4 regions of the Paenibacillus sp. JZ16 genome follow, and region 4 is predicted to be linked to each of the others. Evidence: a T-box and tRNA genes for the amino acid it is inferred to sense, from the RefSeq annotation. Region 4 holds a T-box; the other regions hold tRNA genes.
What was found. The T-box of region 4 lies ahead of leuS (leucine--tRNA ligase). A T-box ahead of a tRNA ligase gene usually reads a tRNA of that ligase, here a tRNA-Leu.

Region 1: it has a tRNA-Leu gene. The T-box ahead of leuS (leucine--tRNA ligase) is inferred to sense a tRNA for this amino acid. The anticodon was not compared.
Region 2: it has a tRNA-Leu gene. The T-box ahead of leuS (leucine--tRNA ligase) is inferred to sense a tRNA for this amino acid. The anticodon was not compared.
Region 3: it has a tRNA-Leu gene. The T-box ahead of leuS (leucine--tRNA ligase) is inferred to sense a tRNA for this amino acid. The anticodon was not compared.

Annotation. Positions count from the first base shown of each region.
Region 1 is NZ_CP017659.1:2,370,099-2,377,820, forward strand. It holds gene BJP58_RS10815 (helix-turn-helix domain-containing protein) at 213-809, shown strand; gene BJP58_RS10820 (hypothetical protein) at 978-1,169, shown strand; gene BJP58_RS10825 (WD40/YVTN/BNR-like repeat-containing protein) at 1,269-1,994, opposite strand; tRNA gene BJP58_RS10830 (tRNA-Leu) at 2,190-2,273, opposite strand; gene BJP58_RS10835 (copper amine oxidase N-terminal domain-containing protein) at 2,410-3,390, opposite strand; gene BJP58_RS10840 (YczF family membrane protein) at 3,637-3,897, shown strand; gene BJP58_RS10845 (GerAB/ArcD/ProY family transporter) at 3,892-5,013, opposite strand; gene BJP58_RS10850 (Ger(x)C family spore germination protein) at 5,028-6,242, opposite strand; gene BJP58_RS10855 (spore germination protein) at 6,264-7,722, opposite strand, start outside.
Region 2 is NZ_CP017659.1:2,276,493-2,284,214, forward strand. It holds gene BJP58_RS10360 (N-acetylmuramoyl-L-alanine amidase) at 1-519, shown strand, start outside; gene BJP58_RS10365 (divergent polysaccharide deacetylase family protein) at 819-1,706, opposite strand; tRNA gene BJP58_RS10370 (tRNA-Leu) at 2,025-2,108, opposite strand; gene BJP58_RS10375 (YhjD family protein) at 2,290-2,709, shown strand; gene BJP58_RS10380 (carboxymuconolactone decarboxylase family protein) at 2,792-3,121, opposite strand; gene BJP58_RS10385 (hypothetical protein) at 3,191-3,409, opposite strand; gene BJP58_RS10390 (hypothetical protein) at 3,527-3,856, opposite strand; gene BJP58_RS10395 (xanthine phosphoribosyltransferase) at 4,075-4,644, opposite strand; gene BJP58_RS10400 (YkvI family membrane protein) at 4,894-5,940, shown strand; gene BJP58_RS10405 (AAA family ATPase) at 5,989-7,722, opposite strand, start outside.
Region 3 is NZ_CP017659.1:3,115,696-3,123,417, forward strand. It holds gene BJP58_RS14065 (PepSY-associated TM helix domain-containing protein) at 1-346, shown strand, start outside; gene BJP58_RS14070 (FixH family protein) at 387-863, shown strand; gene BJP58_RS14075 (thiol-disulfide oxidoreductase DCC family protein) at 875-1,300, opposite strand; gene BJP58_RS14080 (hypothetical protein) at 1,386-1,661, opposite strand; gene BJP58_RS14085 (zinc ribbon domain-containing protein) at 1,751-1,993, opposite strand; gene BJP58_RS14090 (organic hydroperoxide resistance protein) at 2,128-2,547, opposite strand; tRNA gene BJP58_RS14095 (tRNA-Leu) at 2,732-2,814, opposite strand; gene BJP58_RS14100 (helix-turn-helix domain-containing protein) at 2,918-3,280, opposite strand; gene BJP58_RS14105 (PAS domain-containing protein) at 3,458-4,102, shown strand; gene BJP58_RS14110 (alpha/beta hydrolase) at 4,241-5,818, opposite strand; gene BJP58_RS14115 (FecCD family ABC transporter permease) at 5,841-6,833, opposite strand; gene BJP58_RS14120 (FecCD family ABC transporter permease) at 6,853-7,722, opposite strand, start outside.
Region 4 is NZ_CP017659.1:6,476,231-6,483,952, reverse strand. It holds gene comER (late competence protein ComER) at 1-536, shown strand, start outside; gene leuS (leucine--tRNA ligase) at 517-2,958, opposite strand; T-box leader at 3,048-3,300, opposite strand; gene BJP58_RS28930 (AraC family transcriptional regulator) at 3,341-4,222, opposite strand; gene BJP58_RS28925 (Gfo/Idh/MocA family protein) at 4,300-5,373, opposite strand; gene BJP58_RS28920 (Gfo/Idh/MocA family protein) at 5,397-6,566, opposite strand; gene BJP58_RS28915 (sugar phosphate isomerase/epimerase family protein) at 6,592-7,458, opposite strand.

The DNA.
Region 1 (7,722 bases), 3.3 Mb from region 4:
AAATCTCGTTTTAAACGCCAATCGCCCCTATATTATCCACCAAAAAGCGAACAATGCTTTATAATAATCAATCAAATGAGTAGGTCTATCGGACCAATACGTCCGACTTATAAATCAGGTAACAACGAAATGGAAACAATTGTTTTATGATTGGCTATTGAAAAGTGAGTGTCGAATATTGTAGTATTGTGTTAAAAAAAATCGGAGGAATTATGCCTACACAACTGCAGCAAGAAAAACACTCCATTGAGGCGTGGTCCCTGATCAATCGTAAATATTTGGGGAAAGGTGTGCGAGTCAAGCGCTTTCGCCGGCCGACCCGCTGCCAAATTCGCAACCGCGTCCTACTAGCCGTACTTATGGCCAACGATATCAAATTATCGCAATTGGCCGAGGAACTGGGAGTATCCTCTCGTAGTGTCAGCGCCTGGGTATATGAGGGACGCGTTCCCGGAAAAAACAACCTGGAGAGGGCCTGCGACTATTTGGGTTATCCCCGTCACATTCTCTTCAGGGAGGAACTGCTGGACAAGTCACCTTTAATCTGCCAGCCGGCACCTTCCCGCTTCATGAAACGCACCCTGACACGCTCACCCGTTAGCAATCGGATTCTGACAGGCCTGTGCATGGTTCATGACTTGTCGGTAAGCGATGTTAGCCGCTGGATCGGCGTACATCCTGGCACATTCCGCAAATGGCTGCACCAGGGCACCGTACCATCCGCAGCGTTCCAGGAAAAAGCGGAACAGTTCTTCCGGATCCCTAAATCTGTTCTATTTGCAGATTGCGCACTAAAGCAAAATTCATAATTAAAACTGCTGTTATAACGTAACCATACTTATGATTCCAACCAATGCTCAGCTTGCCGGGTCGATCCGGCTAAGCCGGGCTTGTTTTCTGTTATGGCATATTTCCAGACGATCAGGGAATACAAGTAACATTCCGTTCGCATCATCCAACAATTGAGGTGAGTGAGTATGAGGTTACGTCATAAGCAGATTGGCGCTGCACTGGGATTGCTCACCGGAACGACCATGGGAAGCGGTATTGGATTCCTGCTTGGTTGGCACTCCTTTAATCTGATCGTCCTGGTGGCCCTCTTCGGCTTATTCGGAGTTGCCGCTGGTCTATGGCTGGGCTCACGAATGATATTCAAAGAGCTGCCTTAATGAACGATATGATGTTTATCGTTCTGCCTCTTTCTTGCTGAGATTGGAGGCATAACCACAAAAAGAAGACCGGAGAGCTCCGGTCTTCTTTGTTATGAATCAGTTATGGGGTTTCGTGTTAACAACATACAACGATCCTGAAACAGCCTCTTCGTTCTTGGGAGCTCTGGCAGCTTCATCGGTGATAGCTCCCGTGGCAGGACTGCTGGCGGTCGTATCCGGTATATCCAGGTTGCTCCAGGTTTGGCCCCCGTCCTCGGTTTTGGCTTGCCCGCTGAATCCTGTTTCAGGTGAGATGAAATGAAGAAATCCGGCATTCGGCGTGCTTCCAATCCGAATCCACGTCTCACCGCCATCCGTTGTGCGGTACAGATCGTTATTCTCCATCACAGTCCAGGCCTGCTTGCCATTCAGTGCAAAGATTTGGCGTACGGTGCCTTTTGGCTGAGCCTGAACCTCCCATTCCGTGCCACCGTTATCACTAAAAGCAATCCAGCCTTCTCCACCAATCCAGCCCGAGTTATGATTAATGTGCCGGACCGCCGTCACATCTGCTAAATCCACATCGGGTTCAGCGGCCTGATTATCTGGAGTTACGTCCGTATCATTCTGTTCTGCGACCGCACCGCTTCCTGCGGCGTCGCTCCCTCCACCTAAATGATCTTCTGATCCGGAAGAGAGCTCTGTCTTCTGAGTATCCTCCTTCGAAGCTTCCACCGAGCGCTCAGCCACATACCCCTCATCCGATGGTTGACATCCAACAGACAAACTCACAGCTACGAGCATCAACAAAATAAAGCCCAGCCCTTTTCGAGGTTTTCTCACAGGATCACACCCCTTGTATTCAAAATAACCCGCCAGTGTCTTCTGCTAACAGGCCAAATATTATAAATCCACTCCATTCACCCTAAAGCTGAACGGTTCCTCCAGTTTAGTATAACGCGATTTCCACATGAAGAGGAACGAAAAAAGCTGTTCTTCAAGTTAAATTTCACTTGAAAAACAGCTTTGCTTCATAGATGCGGTCGAGAGGACTCGAACCTCCACGGGGGTTAGCCCACACGGACCTGAACCGTGCGCGTCTGCCAATTCCGCCACGACCGCATGTTATGTAAGTCGTGATCGAGTTGATCACCGTAATTAAGAGTATATAATGCACAAAGTTAAAAAGCAAGCATTTTTTTAAAAAAATTGTCGAAACCATCAGACTTCATATGGTTTCGACAGAACAGGTCTATTCTCAGATCGTCCATTGATCATGTATCACGCCAGATAACACCCAATCCTCCCCATATTGTTCAAATACAAGCCGGAGGCTTTCCCAATCCATCCCCGCATAATCAGGATGAACTCCTTCGTAATAATACTCGACGATGACAGCTGCCTTATACTGGCTGCTTGCATTATTCAGCGTATTTCCTTCGCTCTTGGATTGGTTGTAACCGATCCATGGCGCAGCGGCAAAATCAAGGGTATAGACGAATTTATGATAATAGCTCTCAAAATTCATGGAGATCGGTTCTCCGCTGCCATCATACTCGCCCCAGCGGTATAAGGTGTCGTGGTTAAATCCATTCCCCAGCTGCTGCTTGCTAAGTGTGACATCCTTCTGCCGATCAACATGCGCATAAGGGGAGAAGGTAATCCCGTTTGGATGAGCCAGCTCGGAAAGCTTCTCAAAATCCTTGTTTTTCAAAAGTGTTATCGCCTGATTACTCTTCTTGGACAGGGCAGCTTCTGCCTCCTTCGGTGTGAGCAGCGGATAGATCAACGCTTCTTTAACCTGGTTATTCCAGACAACCTTGCCTCCAAGACCCTCTGCCGAGAAGCGGAGCGGGATATAAACACGTCCCTCCTTGAGCAGAGGCGGGGCATCCAGAGTTACAGCTTTGCTGTCCTTAACGGCGTGATTCTGCCCCACGGTGTAGCTTGTCGTATGTTTACCATTACTCACAATGGCCGTCTGCTTGGCTTGATCCCAGCGAACTTCGGCTCCCATCGCTCTTGAAATGCCGCGGAAAGGCACCATCACCCTGCCGTTATGAATAAAGGGAGGTGATTCCAGCAGAAGCCGACCTCCATTCACTCGAACTTCGATAGGTCTGCCTGAGGATGTGTCCGCAGCCCAAACATCTCCTCCATATGACATGTAACCGGTTATCCCTATCACTGCCGTCATGATACCGGCCAGCAGCCTTCTCACGCCTTGACGTTTCTTCATCACAAGCTCTCCCTCCCCAAGCTAAAGTTCACTATCCATTTCCATTATAAAAGATCTATAACCCTTAGGCCCATCCATAAACGGCATATTCTTCTGTTCCTGTCGGTTCATATACGCCCCTTTTCATCGCTTGGTTCAATTGGATACAACTCTCCTTTGTATGTTTATTCAATAAACCCTTCATACTAATACAACGCTGTCATGGATTGGCAAGTCATAAACCATAGGAAATGCGAGGTAGTAACGATGTATATCAAAAAATATGCGATCACCCTGCTATTAGGTACTCTCTGCCTGTCTTATACCGTGCTTACAGATTGTCTGTTCGGGTTCCCATGGTACAACTTTATGATCAATTGGCAGTTTACTTTATTCTCCATCGTAGAGAAGCTGACGGTTACGGTGCTGCTATGCCTCCTGATCCTTCCTGATTGTTACCGAGCATTCAAAAATAAAAAGCCCCGTGATTCAAGCCAAAGTCCTGGAAACGCGGGACATGGTTCATGATCCGGAGCTAGAGTCGGACTTGGTCTTTCCCTTGGAGCTTGCTCTGCGAATCAAACCGATCACGACAAGCACCAAGGGTACAGCGATTGAAAATATAGGGAGAACCATATATAGATGCTGGCTTCCTTTCATGAGATGCTCACTATACGAACGTGCGAGAATCATCGAGTTTCCAAGCATGATTAAAGCGAAAGGATAGATCAATTTTTGATAGGGAATGTTGAACAGCTCGGATGCAGAGATCAATGCGGCATAATAATACAGACTTATTTTAAAAAACACACCAATAATCAGAACCATCACGATCAAAATTTCCGTCCGCTCAATGAACTCCGAAATATTGGCTTTTCCGACCATCGTCAGCAAAGGAAAAACCGAACGCTCCACAATGTTCTCGCCAAGGACGGAAATGGTAACGGCAGAGGTTAGCGCCAGCATCGTTCCGCTGAATAAAATAGCCCAATACCCCGCCTTGATCCCGCTCTTCCGCCGGCTCAGATGTGGAAGGAGAACTGTAGCAACAATCAGCTCCCCAAATGGGAAGTGCATATTTTTTTTCACTACGGATTGAATGATGGGTTGTACGCCGTTACCCAGAACAGGAAGCAAGCGATGGACTTCCACGATTGCGGAAAATACGATAACCAGGGCGCTGAATACGCTGATCAGCAGAACAATCGCCAAGAAAATCAAAGCGGTGCGTCCAAGCACCTCCATTCCTTGGTGCAGCACAAAAGCGACGGTCATCACCATGATCAAATTGACAACGAGGAGCGGGGTCTCCTTAAGGGCTGCCGATGCCATTACCAACAGCCCTCCATCTACGATATCTCTGGAGCCTGTATACAGGTAAAACACGCAGTATGATACTCCCACCAATCCCCCTAAATATTTCCCAAGCAATATTCGATAATAAACCGTCGGCAGATGATCAGGAAACATGGTGTACAAATAAACATTCAGCGAATACATCATCGTTCCGATCACCATGCCAATCAGCAGCCCAATCCAGGAATCCTTACCGGCCTGCAGTCCCATGTTCACGACAAGCGTCGTTCCGAACTGAAATAAAACCAGCAGCGAGAAGAACTGCAGCGGACTGATTTTCACCTTCACCTTTAAGCTCCCCTTTACTGGTTGTTCATGTTGTATTTAAAGGAGCGATCTCTCATCTGAGAGTTACGCACAACGGATTTCACATGATATTCCACTTCCAACTGCGGAAAGATCACATCCCATCGACCCTTCATTTTGTGCCAGGCTTCTGGTCTGGCGCGTTCTACCGTTTGACCGAATCCGAGGATATCACTATTCGCTTTCTGACACTTCTTCACGGCTGATTTCAGAATACGGCTCACCTCTTTGTTAGCAGCTGCTTCAAGCGTTCTCATCGAATTCGGATTCCGCAGATCGATGTCGCTTATCACTTCCCGGATCGAGAAATTAGGCTCGACGAATATGTGGATAACGGGTTGAAGCGGTCCTTTAAATTTCACTTCCAGCCGGGTCTTCGATCGCATGACATCCAATGCAATTTCGCCTTGTCCATGTTCAAGACTTATATTTAATGGCGTTGTATGCATTTTATCCTTGATCCACACGGTTCCCTTGCTCTCTTCCCTGGTCATCCAATCTTTAAGTTTGTCTCCTTTAAAAATAGCCAGATTGGAAATAACACCCAGGCCTGCACTCTTCGAACTTTCGAGATTGGATTTCTTTACGGCTTGCTGCTCATCTCCTTCGATCATGACGCCGTTAATGACAGGCCCGCCGCCGGGAACGAGCAGATCCCGAATGACATCGTCTACCTCAACACGGAAGTTCTCGCTTAACTGTCTTGAGGTTAACTCAATCTTCTGTACAAGCGCAAAAGCCGTAATCTTTCCGATAGGCGTCAGTACGGCAACCACGTCTTCTGCCTTTTGTCCTTCCGCGGCAACCAAAATTTCGGTTGTCAATCGAATATCGGAATCACGATCCAAATAATCGAATAGATCGATAATTCCGTTCCTGGCCACTTCGTCGGATATGACGATCAAACCCGTGTGGGCTAGCGACAGGATACGCGGCAATTTGCGGGACGTATTACGCATCGCTTCAACGATCGTTTTTCCGGATGACTTGTATATGGATGTAGGTGTCGCTCCCCTGCCTGTTTTGCCGGATATTTCATCCGCGATGATGGTCTGGAAGGAAATCATATATTGCTGCTCTTCTTCCTTCCAGTCAATGCCGATACCGGCGACAATGGCCCGCTTATTCAATTCAGTCGCATCCCAGCAGCCCGTTATCGTGCTCAGGCAGCAGCACAGGAGAATGCTAACCAACCATCTGAGTCTGAACATTTTCCGGCTACACCCCTAACGTTAATTACGATTGGACTCAACGGCCGGAACAGCCGTTTTCTGGTCCCCCGTATCACTGTTATCCCTTCCGGCACTCCGATTGTATAAACCGGATGATAGATTCCCGGCTTCCTGTGATGCGGCTTCCCCCGATGTACCTCGATTACTGCCCGAATGAGATGCGGACAAGGCTTCCGCTTGGAGCGATTTGAAAGGCATTCGGATGACAGCGTCTTTTTGATTCCGCAATCGAAAAGGACTGATCGGCGATAAATAGGGAACTCCGAACGAACGGAGACTATTCATATGGGCAACAAGGATGATTAATCCCAGCGTCAACCCGTAAAATCCGAACAAGCCGGCCAGTACCATAAAAGCGAACCGAATCAAGCGTCCGGCGATGGATAGGTTATAGGCCGGTATGGCAAAACTTGCAATACCGGTTAAAGCCACGACAATGACCATCGCTGGCGTAATCAGACCAGCTTCAACGACTGCCTGCCCCAGGATCAAAGCACCTACAACCGAGACGGTCTGTCCGATGGCTCTGGGCATCCTCACCCCGGCCTCACGCAGAATTTCAAATACGATTTCCATCAGCATCGCTTCGACAAAGGCGGGAAACGGCACCCCTTCCCGTTGAGCAACCAAACTGATCAGCAATAAGGTCGGCACCATTTCGTAATGAAAGGTGGTGAGGGCTATATAAACCGATGGGCCCAGGATCAGAATAATAAAACTGAGATAGCGGACAATCCGCATCACAATTGCAATATCAAATCGCTGTGCATAATCTTCGGGGGATTGGAAAAAGTGAACAAATACCGTTGGAAGGACCAGGACGAAGGGGGTACCATCAACCAGGACGATGATCCTGCCTTCCAGCAATTTACTGGCGGCATCGTCAGGACGCTCCGTATTATAGATCGTGGGAAAAGGGGTTACCGTTTTATCCTGAATAAATTCTTCGATATAAGCCGATTCCAGTATCCCTTCAATCTCGATATCATTCAGCCGTTCTTTAATCTCCTTTACAATCCCGGGATCTGCTTTTCCCTTCACATACATAAGAGCCACGTGGGTATGGGTTACGGATCCGATTTTCATGGTCTCCAGCCAGAGATCGGGGGATTTCAGCCTCCGCCGGATAAGGGATATGTTGGTAGCGATGGACTCCACGAAGCTATCCTTGGGTCCGCGAACTACAAGCTGGGAGGTCGGCTCGGTAACAGATCTCCATTCTCCGCCCTGCGTACCCGCTACGATGGCTTTCTCGGCACCTTCCAGCAGGATGGCCGTATCCCCTGACAGAATGGCCAACATCATGTCGTTCCATTCGGTCATTATTTTGGATTCGCCCATCGACAGCCCATCCTTCATGATGTTGTCCAGGTAGGCATCGGGCCCTTCACCCTTATATAAATCAGGGGTTAAACGCAGGAGAGAATCCATTACGAAATTGTTGACCATCTCAGGATCG
Region 2 (7,722 bases), 3.2 Mb from region 4:
GAAATTCTCGAAAAAGATATTAACCTGGCCATTTCACGGAGACTGTTCATGCTGCTTCGCAAGGAAGGCTATCATGCCGTCCTGAACCGCGATGCCGATTACGCGCTTAGCGATGACAATCGCTGGCATCGAAGCTCCTCGAGGCATCGCCGCGATCTGTCGCAGCGCAAGCAGCTCAGCAGCGAGATCCCGACCAAGCTGGTGGTCAGCATTCATGTGAATTGGGGGAAGAACTCGTCCAAGCGCGGAGGCATCGTGCTGCATCAATCCGAGGGACGCAGCACCCTGCTTGCGGACACCATCCAGGAGCAGCTGAATCTGGTTTACCGCAGCAGCAATCACATCATGGTAGGTAAACCATACTATCTGCTGAATCAAACCCAAGTACCCGCCGTCATCGTCGAAACCGGCTTTCTCAGCAATATGGAGGACCGGAAATTATTAACCGGCCGCAACGGTCAAATGCAGATCGCTGAAGCCATTGCCGACGGGATTATCAGTTATTTAACGGCCCTGTAATTTGGGGCTTTTTTTTTGCTTATATAGGGTTCTCAGCCATATCTATTAAGACGCCTAGCATCGATCTCCGCAGCCGATGAATAAATGCAGCCTCCACATATGTACAGCCTTCCATACAGGGATTGGAATCACCGGATCCTTGTCTGGAAGGCTATTATTTTTTTTGGCTCTTCAAGATAGGGGCGGACCTTTGTCGGATAATCTTTTTAACGCCGGTTGCTTCACGGCATGCCGAAACCGACTCCGGTTCTGCTGCTGACACTAATACGCTGACAGCGGATTAGGTTCTGCTAACCAACCTAATTCGCAGGCAGCGGATTCGGCCGCCAGCTTGATCGTTCCCTAACCAGATCGCTGATACCCACAAACTCCACCTTGGCTTGCAGTTTCGGAATGGTTCCTTTCAGCGCTTCTGCCGTTCGGGTTCCATATTTGCCGACATGGCCAATTGCAATGCAGGATGTTCTCTCTTCCGCATGCTGTACCGCGGTCAGGAGCTGTTTGCTCACGTGCTGAACGGTATGAACATCATCCAGGAATATATCGTTGGCGATGGACGGCATCCCCTTCTCCGCTGCCAGTTTGCCAATCACGCTATGGTAGTTTGTCTTGCTGTCGATGAAGAACAACCCTCTCTCCCTGCATACATCAAGCACAATGGACATGACCCGCTCATCCCCGGTAACCTTGGAGCCCATATGATTATTAATCCCGACGGCATAAGGAACCGAATCGATTGCCTCCTCCATCCGTTCACGAATCTCCTCATCGGTTAGTGAACTTAGAATGGCACCCGGTCCGAGCCAGGAAGATCGTCCTTGCTTCGGCTCCATGGGCATATGGATGATGACGTCATGCCCTTGCCGATGCGCAGCTTCGGCATCCTTCACGCTTGTCGGCAAGAAAGGCATTACTGCCACCGTGATCTTAACAGGAAGACTCAGCATTTCCTGAGTCCCTTTCTGATCATTGCCAAAATCATCAATGATGACGGCCAGCTTATTAACTTTCGCTTCCTGATCAGGCCTGCCGCGTCCGGATTTTTCGTGCATTTCTTCCGTTTCCTGATTGGGAGGATCAGCAGTAGGGGTAGAGGCCACCCCTGCGCCATATCCGATCTGTGCTCCGTACACGATCATCCATATCGTACATAGCAAGATAACCAATTTTTTGAATGCCTTCCGCATGGTTACTCCCCTTCCATTCATGTTCATGCTAATCACACCTAACCGTATTGTTTGAGAAAAGGTATGTAAATATGTAAGAGTGATTGTATTAGCACAGCACAGCCCAGGCACAGAAACTTGCCGCCACCGTTGGATCGTCGGCTTTCTTACTCACAGCTGCTTTCTCCGCAGCTCCGCGGTAATTTTGAACTTGTCGGGTTGGCTGTCAACGGCATCGCATTATTTTGGTTAAAGTCTTTCATCCCGCCATCTAAAATCTCAACACAAAAAAAGCTCGTAAACTGCTAAAAAGCAAGTTTACGAGCTTTTTTATAAGGATGCGGTCGAGAGGACTCGAACCTCCACGGGGGTTAGCCCACACGGACCTGAACCGTGCGCGTCTGCCAATTCCGCCACGACCGCATATCATGTTCATCGCTATTAGGAGACAAGTCCTTATCAGCGGCGACAAGATATATAATATCACGCTGCACGAATTGAGTCAACACTTTTTTTGAACTTGATTAAAAACCTGTTTTTCGGTTAAAATAAGAACATAGGTTCTCATTCAATAACCATTTTCTATATAAAGGCGGTGATGTTGATGGCCATACCGGCTGTTACGACGGAAGAACGTGCATTGATCAAGAGTTACCTGCTGCTGATGTTCATTCATAAGGTGTTTGAAAGGGATTGCCGAATCATTCAAGAGAGCGGTGTCTTCAAGAGCCCTCAATTGTATGTAGAGGTTGTGGGGAATGGCGCCAAGCGTGCTGCTGTGCTTCTTCGTGAGGTGAAACAGGAATTCACCAAGCGGGCGATCAAGGTGTATGATATTGGACAAAACCAGGAAGGAATCCAGGCACGATATGCTTGTCGGGGTTACATTGGTTCGATGAACATTCTATGGCCATCCTTCCGTGAGGAGATGATGGACCGCATGCGAGCCTACCTTGGGCTGGTTTCGCCCGAGACCGAGTCCTCTGAGCAAGCCCATCCTCCTGCCGCTGTTTACGCCCGCTAAATCGCTGCCCTTAAACAGAGAATAACCGTCTCCCCACTGAACATGAATGTTCCGGTTGAGACGGTTATCGCTGACACGTGAATCAATGAAGATTATGCTGCACGCGGGTCAATCCCTGCGAGAGGGCATGTCCCGCACTGGCGGCAGACGCCACGGCTACAGCCTCCATAATCTGAGCATCCGAGGCTCCCTTCGCACGGGCTTCTTCCATATGATAGAAGGTACACAGCTCATTATTGGCAAACAGTCCGATTCCGAGCGCGATCAGCTGCTTTGTTCGCTCATCCAGTTCGCCATCCTGAAAGCAAACGCCGGTGAACTGATGATACGCTTCTGCCATTTCCGGCATGCTCTGCTTCAAATTCAGAATTTCATTCTTGTAAGCCGAGACCTTGTCATTGGACATTTCCATAACCTAAAGCACCTCTTCCACAAAAATTTGATGCGAGGTTAAGTTGTCCGACGAGTTCGAGATCTATGCCTACTCTTCGATCGGGCTTACTCTTGGTTCCTTTTTAAGCTGGTAGCTGTAACGGCGATCCAGTTTAACGACCCGCCGGTTTCTGCGGCGTATAATGACCTGCTCCGGGTCCCAGGCTACAACAAAGCCTATAATATCATTGGTCTCCAAGCCGTCCCGGACAACCCGGACCAATTCGCCGGAGAGCCGAAGCTCATCGAGTCTTTCATCGCTAATCATCACCATACCCCCTTCATAAACTTTGTGCAAAAAAAGACCTAAATGAGATCATTTAGGTCTTTTGAATGCGTTGCGATATCGACAAACATCCCGACTAAGAGATGTTCTATATACCCATTAACGCTGTGCCGGCTCGATACTGTCATTCTTCTCGTACCAAAAATCCAGAACGGTTGAAGACATGACACGCTTCTCGATATATTCTACCTGCTGAGGCGTAAACTGTTCCTTCCATTCGAAGGAAACCTCCTCACACAATCCGGCAATCGTCAGCAGTTCTGACCAGGCAACATAGCGTTTGTACCAGAAAAACTGAGGATGTTCAATCATATAGGGATATAGATCATCAAACTCCGTATGTTTACAATCCAAAGCACGTTCAAAATGTACCTTTGCTTCATTCAGCTTCTCAATCAAAAACGGCTCGGTTACAGGTTGTTTCCCCATGGTGCTGCCTCCTCTCTCTTGCCTACCTCTTTATTATAAGCGAAAATCATGGAGGCGAAAAGATTTTGTTGTGATTTTAGGCTGAAATCCACTTAAAATTGACTACGAATTTACACTATTACGCACGGCAAAGGCTAGGGTACAAACGTTCATGACGGAAGTCCTGCCTTTCGGCTCTACTCCTGACATGCCATGAAGCGGTTGGTATATTCCTAAACCTAGCTGAACGTAATCTTGCCGTCCTCAAGCGACGATATGGTGACCAGCGATTCCACATGAACATTCTGTTCGCGCAGCGTTCTCGCTCCAGCCTGGAAGCTCTTTTCAATCACAACGCCAAGCCCGATTAATTCTGCCCCTGCCCGTTCAATAATCTTGATCAGGCCTCTTGCAGCGTCACCGTTCGCGATAATGTCATCAATGAAGAGCAGTTTATCCTCTTCGCCGATAAACTGGCGCGATACCATAATGTCCGTGACAATGCCCTTGGTGAAAGACGGAACCCGCTCACACAAGGCGTCTGGATCGGCGAGCAGCGTTTTTTTGCGCCGGGCGAATACCATCGGAACTCCCAATTCAAGCGCCGCGGCAAATGCAACAGAAATGCCGGAGGATTCCAGCGTAACGACCTTGGTCACGCCGCTCTCTTTAAATCTAGCCGCAAATTCCCGGCCCATATCCATAATTAATGCCGGGTCTACTTGATGCGTCAGCAGGGCATCCAGCTTCAGCACTTGATCCGACAACACGACACCTTCTTTGATGATCCGCTCTTTCAACCAATCCATCCAAAAGACCTCCCACGATTCCTTTGTCGTAAAAGTAACATATTCCTCCCTGTACGGCAAGTACAAACGGTGACTCCGTCATTTAACTGTACGGTTCCCGTCAGAATTCCTAACATTGATCTCCTTGCCTGGCCATCATCATGTACATGCCTCCGGTAAGGACCTGGACAGGTAGGAGTCATGTCCCAGCTGAGCCAAGCATACCTTGTACTAAGCAGAACGTATTAACTTTCAAGGGGGATGCGGGGCTTGCGTAATTCTGTTCGTGTTTTACAGATCGCGTTTACATATATCGGAACCATCGTTGGCGCTGGCTTTGCAACCGGACGTGAAATCCTTCAATTTTTTACCCAATATGGACACTGGGCCACACTTACCATTCTGCTTGCGACAGGAATATTCATTTGGCTCGGCACAAAAATCATGACGATATCCAGGCGGATCGGGGCCAAATCCTTTGAGGACTTAAACAAATTCCTGTTTGGAGAGAAAGCCGGCGTCTGGATCAGCCTCTTTATGTTTGTCATTCTGCTCGGGGTGAACAGCATCATGCTTGCCGGCGCGGGCTCTGTTTTTGTGGAGCATCTGAATTTGAGCTATCAAACCGGATTGTTTGTCACGATGATCGGAACCTATTTCATTCTCAGAAAAGGCATCCAGTCCATCATGACAATGAACAGTCTTGTTGTGCCCATGATGCTGACCTTATCGCTTGCGATTATTTCTCAGACGATTCAAACACCGGGTGCCACCCGATTCTTAACCTTGACTACGGACCATACCCTGCCTTCGGTTTGGCTGGCGCCCCTTCTCTACACCTCCTTTAACCTGGTAATGGCAATGCCGGTGCTGGTCCCGCTCGGCAGCCAGACCAAAAGCGCGCGTGCCGTAACCTGGGGAGGCATCATTGGAGGTACGGGCGTAGGATTTATGCTGATGGCGGCGCATTTTGCGATGTCTGCGCATATGCCCGGCATTAGTCAATACGAGATCCCGATGGGCAGCATCGCCAACCAGCTGGGCTGGCTCGTCCAGATCATCTATCTCATTCTGATCTTCCTAGAAATTTTTAGCACCTTCGTGGCCAATATCTACGGGATTACCCTGCAGGTTCAGCAGCGAACCTCGCTCTCGCCCAGAGTGATTACCCTTGGCATCATGGTGTTCTGTTATTTCTTCAGCCAGTTCGGCTTCAGTTCCTTGCTCTCTCTCCTCTACCCCATGTTCGGGGGACTGTGTCTGCTCTGGGTGCTCCGACTGACTTTGTTCGGAACACCCGAAATCAGGAGAAAATAAAGGGGCTATCCCAAAGGTATGGTAAAACTGCCTTTGGGAAGCCCCGTTTTATGGCTGCATCGTGATGAATCGTGCACCCGGTATGAGTTTCATGGTTTGCTCCGCTACATGCCGATGACACGTCATCATTACGACTTGCCGGTCCTGCGATAATTCCGAGAGCAGTTCGAGCGCATGTCCGAGCCGTTCGCCGTCAAAATTTACAAACAGATCATCAAGCAATAACGGCAACCCCGATGCATGCGGCATCGATTGGATCAAACCGAGCCGCATCGCCAGATATAACTGCTCCGCCGTACCACGGCTTAACCGGCTGCTCTCCACCAATTCACCAGTCGGGCGCTCTGCCAACAGGCTCTGATCTCCCATCCGCATGACAATCCGGCTGTACATGCCGCCGGTCAGCATGGTGAAGTAGCGGGAAGCCAACTGCAGCACCTGCGGCTGTTTCTCTTCCTCGTACATGCGGCGCGTACGTTTGATAAATTCGGAAGCCATCGAACGTACCGCATATTGCGAGACTAATTCCCGCAGGGCGGTGCGCTGCTCCTCCAGCTGCTGCAGGGCGGAATCCTCGTTCCCCGCTGCTTCCAGCGACTCTCTCTCCTGAAGCAGCCGCCCCCGCCGTTCCTGGAGCTCGTCCCGCAGGTGGAGCGCAGCGGATACGGCTTCCTCCTTCTTCATGCATTGAGCATCAAGTTCCGAAGCATCCATCAGCTCCAGCAGCTGTTCAAGCTGCCGGCGGCCCCCTTCATCCCATCCGCTGAACATGGTAATTTCGTGATGGCGGATCGTACGAACAAGCTCCTCACGACGCTTCGCAGCAGCTCCCATACGAAGAAAGGTTTCTTCGTCTGCCGATTGGGATGATGCAATCAGAGCTGCTTTGCGCATCTGCAGCCCTTCCCGCTCCTCTGCAATCGCAATCCCCTCCTTGCGCAGCTCTTGAATACGCTCGGCAAGGACCTTCCTCTGTCTCGATTCCTCTTGATAGGACTTCCATCTGGAATAGACGTTACCGAGCTCGGCAACGGCTGGGATTCGGTTGCCGTTAACGTCACCTTGGGGATCCGCCGCAAAGATCTCATGGCATTGGATGATATAATCCTCCGCCTCTTTTAACAGCACGTCCATTTTCAGTCCAAGCGATTTCTGCTGCCGGATCAGCTCCTGCCCCTGCTCCACTTTGACGAATACGTCCAGCATGACGTCAGGCGACAGGCTCTGCGGGAGTGATCGGGACATAAGCCAATCCTCCCACTGCCGCTCCAGCTCCAAATATCGCTTCTCTTCCTGATCAATAGCGCCCTGAACCGTTTGTAATTCAGCCGCTTGCAGCGCAGCTTTCTCCTCAGCCGCCGCACAATCGGACGTCAGTCGATCCAGCCGCTGCCGCCATGCTTGCCAGCCCTCCATCACGGATCGAAGCTCGCGCATTTGAGCCTCCACCATGATGGGGTCACGCGCCAAGGCAGCGTTTTTGTCCCTTCGTCTGCCCGGAATCGTGCTCGCAGCTGCCGCCGCATATGGGTCAGAGACGAGCCTTGAATAGAGATGATCTATATGTTCTGTTCCCTGCACGTCTTGAAGATGGGTCTCATTCGAAGCTGCACCATGAACCTCCCGACCTCGTTGACCACTCCAGAATACATAACCCATACCGAGCAGCATCACGATGCCTGAGACCACGGCAGCTTCCGTGGTTGACGTCCATAACAATACGACCACCAGCAGGAATGTCATAACAGCCATTCCCGCCAGCAGACCCGCGTGCATCCCAGG
Region 3 (7,722 bases), 3.4 Mb from region 4:
TGATCATTATGGAGTCGTTGGCAAAGCCGTTGCCCTGGGCATTACACTGCATAAAGGAACACAGTTCGGTATCGTTAACCAAATCTTCAGTTTGCTTATATGCATAGGCATCATTTTCATTGCGGTGAGCGGTCTGTACTTGTGGTGGAAGCGAAAACCGGAGCATGGACTGGGGGCACCAAAAGCACCCGAGGTTAAAGCCAAGAACATGAGGGTATTCCTTCTGCTGCTCATCGCTTTGGGGATCCTGTTCCCGCTTGTGGGCTTGTCGCTCATCATCGTGTGGATCATCGATTATGTCATCGTTCGGAGGGTACCGGCGATCAAGACATTTCTGAATGCCTGATTCGGTCTTTACTCTAACTACAATAAGGGGTGGCGGTTTCATGATCATGAAAAGCCGTTTTATATTATGCGCATTGCTATCGTTCCTGCTGCTGAGCGCTTGTTCGGCCAGTCCCGAAGCAGTCAACCGGTATGAAAAAGAAATCCCGCTGATCGCCGAGGTAAACATACCGGAGACGTTATCCGTTCATCAACCGGAGACCATTGAGATCATTCTCACCCAGGATGGCCAAAGAGTACCTGGTGCGGATTTTGTCCACTACGAACTGTGGAGCCATGACGGCTCCCTGCGGGATCCCATGACGGATGCGGTAGAGGTCGGTGATGGCGTGTATACGGTAACCAGAACCTTCGATAAAGAGGGGCTATATTTCATCAAGCTGCACAGCGGCAACAACGGTTCCATCATCATCCCCCAGAAACCGTTCGCCGTCGGCAAACTGTCCGAGGCCGAGCTTGCCTACCTGCAAGCGGGGACCCCGACATTTCAAGAGGGTACGGCAGATCATCATCATTAAAGCAAGCTGGATTAGGACAAAAACCGGCGCCGAATCTCCGGCGTCGGAACCATGCATTCCGTCGATTGTCCGAACCACCGATAGCGGTTCTTTGCCACCCAGCGGTACACCAGATTCCGTAAAAAAGGGGGAATCAGGATCAAAATATACGACAGCGGCCAAGGAAAGCGAAGACGCCGTGCAATCCGCAGAGCTCCCGTCGACCTTGTGTAATACCTCCCCTGTTCAATCAGCACCATCGTTTCCGTAGTATCTCCACGAAGCCCTCCCTGCCTCAACAGCTCCTGCCCAATCTCGGATTGCAGCGAAGCGAAGCGAAAGGCACCAGCAGGATCTCTCTTGATAATGAACTGCGTCAGACCCTGGCACAAATGGCACACACCATCAATCAGCACAATCGCATAGTCCTCATGATTATCGGTTGCACGATCCTTCATATATTTCCTGGCTCCCTTCAGGCCTAAAACAAGAAAAAACGCAGGAGCCCTCTCCTACGCTTGATCAAGTACGCTTATTGGTTTATTACTCAGCAGCTTTGTTCAGCCACTCGCCGTCTTTCATCTGCTGGTCGAATTCGTTCGAGAATTTCTCCATGCATTTGCATATGAAATCCTTACGACAAACCGGGCAAGGTACTTTCCCAAGTCGGCTAAGCGCAGTCAGTTTCCATTCCGGGAAGCGGTTATAGAATACGCGAATATCCGTTCCGTCAGCCGTGTGGATAATGAATTCGTAAAGCCCTTCTTTTTCATTGCTTCCAGCTGTGGTCACATTTGCAATCTGCGGTCTGTATGGCATGTTCATCACCCGTTTATTTTATTTAAATTCCCTATGACTGGTTTGTACTTTCTGGTACTTAGTCATATTAAAGAATTTTAGGGGTGATGTCAACCGAAGAACACATCCAGGATCGAGCCAAGCTGCCCCCTCTTTTTACCTTCTAATATATCCGGGTTGAACACTTCCACATATCCGCAGTTCGTACAGGAAACAAATAGGAAATGATTGTGCTGAATATCAAACATCTTGCTCAGCCCGGCCCCTGACATCGAGACCTCTTTCGTCTGGCAGTGATTCCCTCCGCATTTGCTGCATACAAACCGTTCCTCTATCATTTGTTCAATACTCATCTTAAGCGCCCCTTTCCAATTCATAGCTTTAACTGAAATACGGAGTATCATGTAAAAAGTTTCATATTCCGCATCGTAAGCCGACAAAAAAGGATGGCCCTCCATTTCAGAGGACCATCCGAATTCCTTTATGGTTAGCTTACGCTTAACTCCACGTCAATGTTGCCTCGGGTAGCCTTGGAATAAGGGCAGAACGCATGCGCCTTCTTCGCGAGGTCCTCCGCCTGGCTTCGTTCGATTCCCGGCATTTCGATCTTCAGCTTCACCGCAAGCTTAAAACCGTCAGCGCCATCGTCCTTTCCGATCATGACCTGAGAATGGATCACGACGTCCTTGAGCTCGACGCCCTCTTTACGGGCGATATGAGCCAGGGCGCTTTCGTAACAGGCGCCATAGCCGGCCGCAAACAGCTGCTCCGGATTGGTTCCGTCACCGCCCGGTCCTCCAAGCTCCTTCGGCATGTTTAACTTGTGATTAAGAACCCCATCGGTAGATTCAACAGAGCCTTCACGCCCTCCAATGACTTTTACATCTGCTGTGTATAATGGTTTCATGCTCGTTCATCTCCTTCATGCCCTATTATGGTCTCTACATGTACTCTTTAAACTTGCAGCACAAATTGAAACGATAATTGGGCAAACTCGCATAAGAAACCGCATGTCCCAGCTTGCTAAGCAAACAAAAAAGCCGTTTATCAAAGGAAGAATTCCTCTTGATAAACAGCTTCTTCATAAAGTATGCGGTAGAGAGGACTCGAACCTCCACGGGTATACACCCACTACCCCCTCAAGATAGCGTGTCTGCCATTCCACCACTACCGCATGTTATAAGGGATGTTCTGTAGCGAACATTCCCTATTATACTGTTCCGTCACACAAAAGTAAAGATCCAAATTATGGGGGGGTCGGTTAGACGCATGAGCAGCTAGGTCTTATCGTTTCGTTTTTCCTTCCGGTATGCCGAAAACTCGATGTATTCCCGGATAAACTCCTTCTCATTCTCTGCCAATCCGGACATGATGGGAAGATCGGATGATTCCGGGTCCACTTCGTACTCCCCACGCGCTTCATTGACGCGGGTAGGGTTGCCCTTGCCAATAATCAACCAATCCAAGCTTACGGAAAAGAATGCAGCAATCTCAATCAATTTATTTGTACTCGGCGTTGTTTTCCCCCTCTTCCAATCACCAAAATTTCCTGTGCTGATCCCGAGGGTTTCACAAAACGCCTTCTTGGTCATACCTCGGCTTTCTATGAGATGTTCGATTCGTTGGTAAATAGACTGCATCAAACAACCGCCTTCCTAGTTCTCTTTGAAAGAAAATTACTTATGTACGTATTTTTCTCTTGCAAAACCACTTATTTACGTGTATAATCAAATATATATTGCCTAAATTATACCATAGTACTCATGGATCGTTGTATCTTTTACTCATGAGTCTATTCAGTATGAGGAGCGAGTCATTTGCCCTACGATACCATGATCACATCCTGGAATAATGCGGTTCATTCCTTGAACAAAGGATTGATGATCATTACGCCGGATGGCATCATAGACAAAATTAACGATCCACTCATTACCATGGCCGGAAGATATGGTGTTTCCCCTGAGTTTGGATGGCAGGGGGCATCTTTTTTTAATCTCGCTTCCAAGTCCCTGAGTCTGGCTTCATTTGGTCACTTTTTCCGTGAGTTGGATTTGCCCTCCGTAAGAGATGTTATGTTGGGGAAGCAATCTGATTATTCCTTTGAATATGCCGTACAATGGAACGGCCAAGAGAATTGGGTTTTATGTGAGGTACTGCCGCTGCTTATCAACAAGGACAGCCGTATTCACGGAGCTATGATATCATTTACGGATATTACGAAGTTCAAACGCAAGGAGCTGCTGCTGGAACAAGCGCTGGCTCACAGCTTTCCCCTTCCCGGGCATATTCCCATCTGCGCCGTATGCAAATACGTTCACCACGCGGAAGAGTGGGAGCCTGTGGAGAGCTATTTGGAGAGCCGCCTCCCCATTGAATTTACCCACGATATCTGTCCGGATTGCATTCGCAGATTATACCCAAAGTACTCTTCCATCCTTGATGATCCGGAAATACTTGATTAACTCTTTGCCTATGTATACAGCAACGCGGAATAAGCAGCTTCATGATCCGGCTTTATCCCTGGATATGAGGCTGCTTATTCTGCTTATTCATGCTTATTCATGCTTATTCATGCTTAAGGCATTATTAAGGCATTATTATTACGCGTTCACAAAACGAAGCAGAGGGCTTATCAGAGCAGGCAGCACCGAGACGTGGCCTTCTCCCTCAATTTCATGGAACGTAGTCTCCACCACCTCATCATGCCCTTTGAGGAATGCATAGAGTTCCCTGGCGTCTTGAACCATGGACGGCTTCTCCTCAGCTCCAACATACAGACGCAGCTCTTTACGCTGTCCGCTCTGTTGTAAACGGAGCTTCCCCTCTTCCCACCGTTTGTACAGCGCGTAGTTCTTCCACCACACCGAGGGACAAGCCGCAATATACCGCGAAAAGGTCTCCGGTCTGGTGAATAATGTATACAAGGTGAAAAAACCACCGAGCGAGTGCCCGAACAGCGCCTGCTTCGAACGATTCACCGCGTATTGCCGCTCCACGGCCGGCTTCAGCTGAAACTCGATGAACGTAAGGAATGCTTCGACGCCGCCTGTTTCCGGCCAATCCAATCCGTTAGGGCGGACCGGCAATTCATGGTCTTCAGCATATTCAGTAAAGTTGTAAAAACGCTCGCTGCTCACGATCGGACTGTCACTATCAAAGCCGATCCCGACAATAAGCGCCGAGGGAATGCCGCGGGGGGTCCGGGATTGCAGTCGGATTGCCTCCGCAAGCGTTCCGAAGGTCGCATTGGCATCCAGCGAATATAATACAGGATAACCGCCTTCAGGTGGTGGTCCCATCGGTTCGGCAATGAAAATACGGTATTCGCGGCCTGTGACGTCGGATTGCATGGACCATGTCACCGTTCCCGGTATGCAAAACAGAGGATCCTTTTCGTGGTTATTGCAGTTAGCTCGCACCATCTCAGATTCTTGGTCATATTCTTCCTTGACGAACAACCACCGCAGCGCATCCGGAAATCTTCTGGCCATAAAAATGGGATCATGGGTCCCATCAGGATCTACCGCCAGTTGGAGCCGCTCGGGGCTCACCCCTTGTTCGATCCAGAATCGATGCGCCTCGACGTTATTCGGATACATATGTTTCTGCGCATTGTTCTTATATGCGCCTTCCAACTGTCCAACGGACATATATACCCTCAGCCCGGCAGGCAATTCCCCCTGCTCCCTGATGTAACCCATAACCCCGTCATACCATAACGAAGCCGACAGCATCCCGATCCGTCCGAAGGTCTCGGGACGCCAATACCCCGCGAACATCGAGATCAAACCGCCAAAGGAACCACCAATGATGGCTGTATGTTCGGGCGCTGCGAGTGTACGGTACTGTCTGTCTATGTACGCCTTGATGACATCCGCCACCTCATCGACATAAGCTCTGCCCTCCCCGCCGAAAGGCGGATTGCCCTCCAGCAGCGGCTCGGCCGGCCAAGGCGTGTACTCACGGTTTCGATTTGTTGACGAAATCCCGACCAGGATGACCTCGACGAGTTGGCCTGCTGCAAACAGATGGTTCAGATAATTGAGACAGTCCGTGAACATATCTCCTTGATCCTGTACGTAGGCAACAGGATAAGAACGGTCCGACTCATGATAGGAAGGAGGCAAATACAGTGTGAGTTCCCTGTCCTCAACCACCAGCTGTTGATAACGATTCATGTGATCCTCCCGAAAGCTGCTTTTATTTTCGCATACGAATTAATAGATAGATAAAATATGGAACCCCAATCACGGACACCACAATGCCTGCAGCCAGCTCGGCCGGAGCGAATATCGTTCTACCGATGAAATCGCCTATGACCACAATCGCCATGCCTGCTATACCGCTGATCGGGATGATATGCCTGTGCTGCAGTCCAACCAGCTGCCTCGCCAGATGCGGAGCGATCAGACCGACAAACCCGATGCTGCCGGATACGGCAACGCTCGCGCTGACCAAACCGATGCTGCATAGAAGCAATACATTTTTCTCGCGTTCAACGGTTACCCCGACACTCTTCACGCTTTCCTCGCCCAGCTGGAACAAATCGAGCACTTGAGAGCGGAGCCAAATGACAGGCGGCAGCATGATGAGCCAAGGAAGCATCGTGACCACGAACTTCCAGTTAGCGCTGTGAAGGCTGCCGGCCAGCCAAGATACAGCCATCTCATAATCCGATGGATTCATTTTCAGCGAGAGGAACATCGTAATAGCACCAAAACCAGATGCAATCGCAATCCCCACAAGAATTAGCCGCTGCGGATCCAGCTTTCCGTTTTCTCTGGCGAACATAAATATGGCCGTAGTTGCCGCCAAACCGCCAGCGATACCGAACATCGGCATCATCATAACCCCGAACCAGCCGGTCATCGTGATCTGCCCTTGCAGCAGGAACATAAACAACACAACCGCCATGCCTGCGCCTGCATTGATGCCGAGAATGCCCGGATCCGCAAGACCGTTGCGGGTAACCCCCTGGATAACTGCACCGGCCATACCCAGCGCAAAGCCGACGAGAGCGCCAAGCACAATACGAGGCAGCCTGAACTCGAACACAACGAGATCGAAATCCGAATTGGGATTCATGCGGAGCAAAGTTTGAAATACTTCCTTGATGGACATATCAAACGTCCCGTTGGTCAGACTGAAATATACGGCAGTCAATACAACCAAGATTCCTCCAGTCAGAACCATCGGGAATCGATAATAGGTGTTACGCACGCTGAGTCCCTCCCCTCGTCTTGATCAAGTAGAGGAAGAAAGGAACCCCGATCAACGAAGTTATAACGCCCACCGGCGTCTCAAACGGGTAATTTACAAACCGTGCGAGAATATCGCATAATGCAAGAAACATGCCGCCAAGCACGCCTGACACCGGTATGATCCATCGATAATCCGAGCCGGACAGGAAACGGGCAATATGAGGAATAATCAAACCTACAAAGGCAACCTTACCCGCCAGGGCTACAGATACGCCCGTCAGAATCACAACAGCCACCATCGCAAGGGCCTTAATCAGCCATGTATTCACACCGAGCCCTTTGGCCGTCTCGTCCCCGAGCGACAGCAGCGTGATCGATTTGGATAATACAACGGCAAGACACAAACCAACGATTGCAAACGGAATGCTCAGTTTAATCAGTTCCGGGTCCATGGCATGCAGCCGGGCATTGTACCAGAAGCTGATATTTTGCGATATCTGAAAATAGGCCGCCAAAGCCTCTGCAGTACCGCTAAGAAACGTCCCGATTACGGTTCCGAGTATAGCCAGTCGAACCGGGCTGAGCCCGCCAGGAATAAGCCATGCCAAGCCGAACACGACGGCCGCTCCGATGGCTGAGCCGATCAACGAGCTGACGATATACATATTGGAGCTGGCGTTCGGGATAAATACCATGAACAGTGTTACCGCGAACACCGAACCATCTGATACTCCCATGATGGATGGGGACGCCAAATAGTTCCTTGTCATTCCTTGCATTAAAGCGCCTGATACCGCGAGAAAAGCGCCGATAAGCATGGCACCGACAACTCTCGGCAATCTGGAGCTCACAATAATCTGATGATCGATGCTCTCCGAATC
Region 4 (7,722 bases):
ATCTGGAATCATCGCTGCCCTGCAAGGTGGCGAAAATCATACCGAGCATCACCAACCTAACCGGAGGCGGAGCATCGTTATGCATGTACGGTTCCCGAATAAAAGAAGAAGACAGGCAGCTTATAGAAAGCCTCCTGTCTTATATCAGCAGGCCGCTCGAGATACTGGAATCGCACACGCGAATCACTTCCGATTTCTCCAGCTGCGGACCTGCTTTTTTAAGTTTATTCATGGAAAAATGGATCGACGCTGCCGTTGAAATGACCGGAATCGACCGCAGAACCCTTAATGCATTAGCCGGAGAAATGCTGCTTGGCACCGGCAAGCTGTTAACGGAGGAGGGCTTCTCCCCCGAACAGCTGCAAGAGCGGGTTGCGGTTCCCGGAGGCATCACGGCTCAGGCTTTGGCACTGCTGGATTCTAACCTGAACGGATTGTTCTACCAATTGATCCAAACCACACACGACAAGTATGAGGAGGATTTGGCAAAACTGGATGCTGCCTTCGGTTTTACGATTAACCGGCCACGATATTGACCAGTTTGCCCGGTACGGCAATGACTTTGCGAATACTCTTTCCTTCCAGCGCCTGCTTGACATTCGGAAGGGAGAGGCTATGTTGTTGCATGGCTTCTTGGTCCATGTCTTTCGAGATTTTGGCACGTTCTACGATTTTGCCGTTAACTTGAACGACAATCTCCACTTCGGCCTCTACAGTCCAAGCCTCGTCATACTCCGGCCATGGCACGTAGGTTACGCTCTCCGTGTAGCCTAAACGGCTCCACAGCTCTTCAGCCAGGTGAGGGGCCAGCGGGGAAAGCAGCTGCACGAAGTTCTCCATCGCTTTGCGCGGAAGCTCTTCCGTCTTGTATCCCTCGTTGATGAATACCATCAGCTGGCTGATCGCTGTGTTAAAGCGCATATGTTCAAAGTCTTCGGTCACTTTCTTAATCGTTTTGTGCAGTGTACGTCTGAAATCATCCGTACCCTCGCCTTCCACGATTTTAGGGTTCAATTGACCGTCGTCCCCGATAAACAGGCGCCATACGCGGGAGAGGAAACGAAACGTTCCTTCAACGCCGTTGGTGTTCCATGGCTTGGTTGCTTCCAGCGGCCCCATGAACATCTCGTACACACGCAGCGTGTCGGCTCCGTATTCGTTAACAATATCATCCGGATTGATGACATTGCCGCGGGATTTACTCATTTTTTCATTATTGTTGCCCAGGATCATACCCTGATTGACCAGCTTCTGGAAAGGCTCCTTCGTATCGACAACGCCCAGGTCATACAATACTTTGTGCCAGAAGCGAGCATACAGCAAATGAAGCACCGCATGCTCCACACCACCGATGTACAGGTCAACCGGCAGCCATTCCTTCTGCTTCTCCTTGGAGCACAATTCATCATTATTGCGTGGATCGATATAACGCAGGTAATACCAGCAGCTGCCTGCCCATTGCGGCATCGTATTCGTCTCGCGGCGGGCTTTCATGCCGGTTTCGGGATCTACCGTTTCCACCCACTCCGTAACGTTAGCCAGCGGTGATTCGCCGGTACCGGATGGTTTAATCTGATCCACATCCGGCAGCAGCAATGGAAGCTGATCCTCAGGCACGGTCTTCATCGTTCCGTCTTCCAGATGCAGAATCGGAATCGGCTCACCCCAGTAGCGTTGACGGCTGAACAGCCAGTCGCGCAGACGGTAAGTTACCTTCTTCTTGCCCTTGCCCTCTTGCTCCAGCCATTCATTCATCGCCTGGATAGCCTCTTCATTGTCCAACCCGTTCAGGAAGCCGGAATTCACATGCGCGCCACTGCCGCTGTATGCTTCCTCCTCGACATTTCCACCCTGAACGACTTCAATAATCGGAAGACCGAATTGCTTCGCAAACTCCCAGTCACGGCTGTCATGACCCGGAACCGCCATAATGGCACCCGTTCCATAGCCGGCAAGCACATAATCCGCGATCCAGATCGGCACTTTAGCGCCGTTTACCGGATTAATGGCGTATGCACCCGTGAATACACCGGTTTTATCCTTGGCCAGATCCGTCCGCTCCAGGTCGCTTTTACGTGCTGCTTGATCTTGATAAGCCTTGACGGCTTCACGCTGATCGGCTGACGTAATCTTATCTACGAGGTCATGCTCCGGCGCCAGAACGCAGTAGGTTGCCCCGAACAGCGTATCCGGACGGGTCGTGAACACCTCCAGATGACCATCGTAACCTTCGATGTCAAAACGAACCTCAGCGCCTGTGGATTTGCCGATCCAGTTGCGCTGCATATCCTTCAGGCTTTCGCTCCAGTCCAGTTCATCCAGATCTTCAAGGAGACGATCCGCGTATTCGGTAATGCGCAGAATCCATTGGCGCATCGGTTTACGTACGACCGGATGGCCCCCGCGTTCGCTCTTGCCGTCGATGACCTCTTCGTTCGCAAGCACGGTACCGAGCGCTTCGCACCAGTTCACCGGCACTTCAGCCACATAGGCAAGGCCGCGCTTATAAAGCTGGATAAAGATCCACTGGGTCCATTTATAATATTCCGGATCGGTTGTGCTGATCTCGCGGTCCCAGTCATACGAGAAGCCCAGAGATTTGATCTGGCGGCGGAACGTATCGATATTCTGCACGGTAAACTCGCGAGGATGTTTGCCTGTGTCCATGGCATACTGCTCCGCTGGCAGACCGAAGGCGTCCCATCCCATCGGATGAAGCACGTTGTATCCGCGCATCCGCTTGTAACGGGACACGATGTCAGTCGCCGTGTACCCCTCCGGATGCCCTACGTGCAGGCCTGCTCCTGATGGATACGGAAACATATCCAGTGCATAAAATTTCGGTTTGGATGATGAATCTTCCGTTTTAAAGGTTTTGTTCTCATCCCAGTATTGCTGCCACTTCGGTTCGATGGCCTGCGGCTGATAGCCGTGGCCGGTTGGTTGATTGTCCGTCATACTCCATTGCTCCTCCTTCACAGTCAAGAGGCAAGGCCTGTGCCGTTGCCCAAAAAAACAAAAAAACCTCATCATCCATAGCGCTGATCGCTAGGGACGAGAGGTTTGATTCCCGTGGTACCACCCTAGTTAGCCAAAGGCATGCTTTGCCTTTCACTCCCTTTGCATCCTTATCGCGGATGAGACGACGATGCTTCAGCGGCCGAATCTGCCGAAATACAGCGGCCGGGTTAACACCATTGCTCCGAGGCGAGTTCATTCCTATCGTCAACCGGTTTTCACCAGACACCGGCTCTCTGCATGATCGAAAGTGGAACGATTGATCCTCATCATCGCGTTCATATTACCGTTTTAATGTGGCTATTATACCCAAAAAGTCCGATCAAGTCAACGAAAGCTCTTCCCCGCTTCTGCGATAATATTCCGGCGTCGTCCCGACCATGGCTTTGAACATCCGGCTGAAATGAGCCAAATGCTTGAAACCTGCCGCCTGGCTGATCTCCGTGATGCTGAGATGCGGATGGAGCCTGAGCAAAATTTTAGCTTGGTTAATCCGCCGGTGATACAAATATTTAAACACCGTCGTTCCGGTAACCTCCTTAAATAAGGAGGATAAATAGTGTTTCGTAATATGCATATCGCGGGCAATTTGCTCCAGCGTCAGATCCTGCATATAATGTTCCTCGACGAACGATACGACATGCTGGACATGCCGCTCTTTCTCGGAGATGGAGTCCTGATCCTGCACAGCGTCCTGGCACCAGTCCGCGATGACGTACATCATCTCCTGAATACGCAAGGTCATCCGTTCCTGGCGAAAACCGGCCGTGGATGCCGAGAGGCGATGTATATCGGCCAACATGCCTTCGAATTCGTCCCGATTGGTCCCTGTCAGTGTCATGCGATGATTTCGCAGCGATTCGAAGGGATCCAGCAATATCGATTTGGCCGTCTCCGAAAGCCCTTTGCAGATCCAGGCCGGATCGAAATGCAGAATGCTTCTGACGTATCTGGAATCGGGCTCAACATTCGGACAATGGAGCGTAAGCCCGTTCATTAGGAGCAGATCCCCCGGTTTCAGGGTGAAAACGGAATCGCCGATCAAATAAGTGCAGCGTCCTTCATGGAAATAATAAATTTCATAAAAAGCATGCGAGTGAAACTGCCCTCCCGACAGCGGCTGTTCATTGTAATAGGTCAGATCAAACGGCGCTTGCAGCTGCATGCGGTCAAAACCTGGCATCATATCGACAGATGAGGTCATCTAGAGAATCGCCCCTTTAGCGATTTTGGAGTTATATAACCCACAACGTAACGGGGTTTTCTCTATTATAAATGATTTTATGGAATGCGCACGGCCTCATTTTGGGCGATGACGCACAATTCTCCGGCTTTGAAGGCATGCTCCTGGGACATGGCATGCTCCGTGCGTTCCAGACAATCCAGGATAAGCTCCCCGAAGAATGGATAGCCCACCTTGCCTTGAAGCTCCATATGAAATTCTCCCTCGCCATTAACCAGGTACAGATGATCACCCTGCGGATGCCTGGCGATATCGATGTATTTGCGAAGCTCGATGTATCCTTCCGTCCCCAGAATAAAGGTTCTTCCGTCGCCCCAGGTGCCAAGGCCCCCGGGTGTCAGCCAGTCGACTCGGAAATAATTAGTGGCCCCGTTGTCTCCTACAAGCGTTGCATCTCCGAAATCCTCCAGCTCCGGGTAATCCGGATTCGCATAATTCCCTATCTTGCTGCTGAGCACCTTGGCATCACGGCAGCCCGCAAAAAACAAAAATTGTTCAATCTGGTGGGAGCCGATGTCACACAGAATCCCCCCGTACTGTTGATGACGGAAAAACCAGTCCGGACGGGAGGATGCGTTTAAACGGTGCGGCCCTGTTCCCATCACTTGCACCACTCGCCCGATCGCCCCGTCCTGGATCAGCTTCCCGGCATGGACGGCACTCTCCACATGCAGCCGTTCACTGTAATAGACCATGTACTTCTTGCCTGTCTCCTCGGCTTTCGCGCGAGCAGCGTTCACCTGCTCCAGCGTCGTGAAAGGCGTCTTATCCGTAAAGTAATCCTTGCCATGCGACATGACCTTCATGCCAAGCTCGCATCGTTCCGAAGGAATGGCGGCAGCCGCTACCAGACGCACTTCCGCATCCTGAAGCACCTGTGACTCGGACGAGGCAACGGTTACACTTGGATAAGCCTTGCAAAAAGCCGCAACCTTCGCGGGATCTGGGTCATACACCCACTTTAGCGTCGCCCCTGCCTCGATCAATCCGTTACACATACCGTATATATGTCCATGCTCCAGCGACATAGCGGCAAAAACAAACTCTCCGGGCTTGCATACCGGCTGGGCCTTGCCCACCGGCGCATACAGCATTCCATTACTGCGGTCCATACCACGTGCCTCCTGATTGTGATTTAGTAGGTTCCAAACGTCTTGCTCATATCCACCGGCCCGATCTCCTTGACCGTTTTCTGAGCGGAAGATTGTGTGATCCGTTCCTGCAGCATTTCGTGATACAGGTCCTCGTTAAGAGGGAGATCAACCCAATTATCGGTCCAGGTGGACAGATGCATGGCATTCGACAGCGTCAATCCGTGGATTCCCTCTTCACCGGGGGCAATCAATGGCGTTCCATGCAAAATAGCATCCGCAAAGTTCTGGATAATGCCGCTATGCTGCGGATTATCCCCCGAGATCGGCACCTCGCATTTCCAGCATTCCGGTTCGCCGAATCCCCCGGTATACTGCCGATTGAATTCCGGCTCCGGCACTCGGAGGCGCCAGAAGGTAAGCTTGCCGTCCTCGATGACGATTTTTCCGCGGTCCCCCGTCACTTCATATCGGTTGGTTCCGGGCGCTTCACCCGTTGTCGTAATGAAGACGGCCGTAGCCCCATTCTCGTATTCCGCATAAGCCGTCACATCGTCTTCAACTTCGATGTTCCGGTACTTGCCGAAAGCGCAAAAAGCACGAATTCTCTTTGGCATCATGCCGGTCGTCCACTGCCAGAGGTCCAGTTGATGCGGGGACTGGTTAATCAGGACCCCACCGCCTTCTCCCGCCCAGGTAGCCCGCCATCCGCCTGAATCATAATAGCTCTGGGACCGGTACCAATTCGTTATGATCCAGTTCATCCGCCGGATCTCCCCGAGTTCACCTTCTCCTATGAGCTCTTTCAGCTTCTTGTAGAGCGGATTACAGCGCTGGTTGTACATTATCGAGAACACCTTGCCGCTGGCTTCTGCCGCGCGGTTCATTTCTCGCACTTGCTTCGTGTAAACGCCTGCCGGCTTCTCGATCAGGACATGGAGTCCATGATTCAGGCACTCAATCGCCACTTGAGGATGGGCATAATGAGGCGTCGCAATGATCACGGCATCGATCTCCCCCGAGGAGATCATAGCCTTCGTATCACTCCATATTTTCACGTCCGAGGGCAGCGTTGCCCTTGCTTCTTCCTGTTTGGCCGGATTCAGATCGCATATAGCGCTAAGCCGCGCTCCCTTGATCCGCCCGGACGCCAGCGACCTGGCATGCGAAAACCCCATCCCCAGTCCAATAACCCCTACTCTTACCTGTTCCATGTCTATAGCCTCCTTCAAAAGTGACCTACGCGTTTTGTTTCTGCTCTGACCACAGCTTCATCTGCTCGGCAAAACGAAGAAGCATTTCCCTAGACTCAAACGTTCCGCTAAAATCTTCGATTCCGTAGTAACCTTCGTAACCAACCGATTGCAGATCCTGTATGACCTGCTTCCATGGCACGGCCCCCTGGTCAAGTGGAACCCATTCCCCGGACCACGCCGCAGAGGTACCATCCTCGGCAGCCGTTTTGCGATAACCCCCGTTTTTCACATGGACATGAGCCAGGTACGGACCCAGAAGCTCCAAGCCCATCCGGTAGTTCTCGTAACCTTCATGGACCATGTTGCCCGGATCATACAGCACGCCGATATGCTGCGGATTAAAGTGGGATACAAGCCGGTGCGTCAGTCCGGCGCTCGGGGCGATCGTAAGATGGTGCGTTTCCACCACGGCTTTGACCCCGTAAGCCGCAGCGAGATCCTGCACCTCATGGAGATAACGAACCGCCTGGTCGTACAGCTCATTATAATTGCGCTTCCGGTCATATCCCGGGATACCCGCGCGAATAAATGAAGCTCCGATCAGTTTGGCTGCTTGCATGACCTTCTCCGTCGCTTCCACGTCGCCGCATGTCAAATAAGGAACGACCGCAAGACTGCGCCTGCCATGCTTGTCGGCCGCTTGCTGAAACTCGAGCCAATCCTCCTGCGTGCCGTTCGGATCCATGGAGCAGCGGTTATGCCGCCAGAACGAGGGCTTCTCCCCTGCAGCTTCTTCCGGAATCTCCTTAAAGCGCCATTCGATTCCTTCAATACCGGCATCCGCCGCGGCTTTTGCCAATTCCTCAGGCTGTAAGTCAGGAGTTGCGACTGTGAATACGGACAGTTTCATGCTCATTCATCCTTTCTCGTCCCAATAGATTAGTTTATGCATCATTTGACCATCGTTGAACTCAAATACGGTCATACAGAGCGTACCGGATGCCTGGAATCCTCCCTTGAGATAGCGCTCTCATTTCTGTTCATCTTATCTATTCCTCATCGTAGCACAGTCCCCGAAGCAAACCCATATCCCTTCTAACGAACCTTAACCACAGTCAAATAAACCAGAAAAGAAGTGTCTTTGAATATAATGAATCCATGCTCGACGATAAAA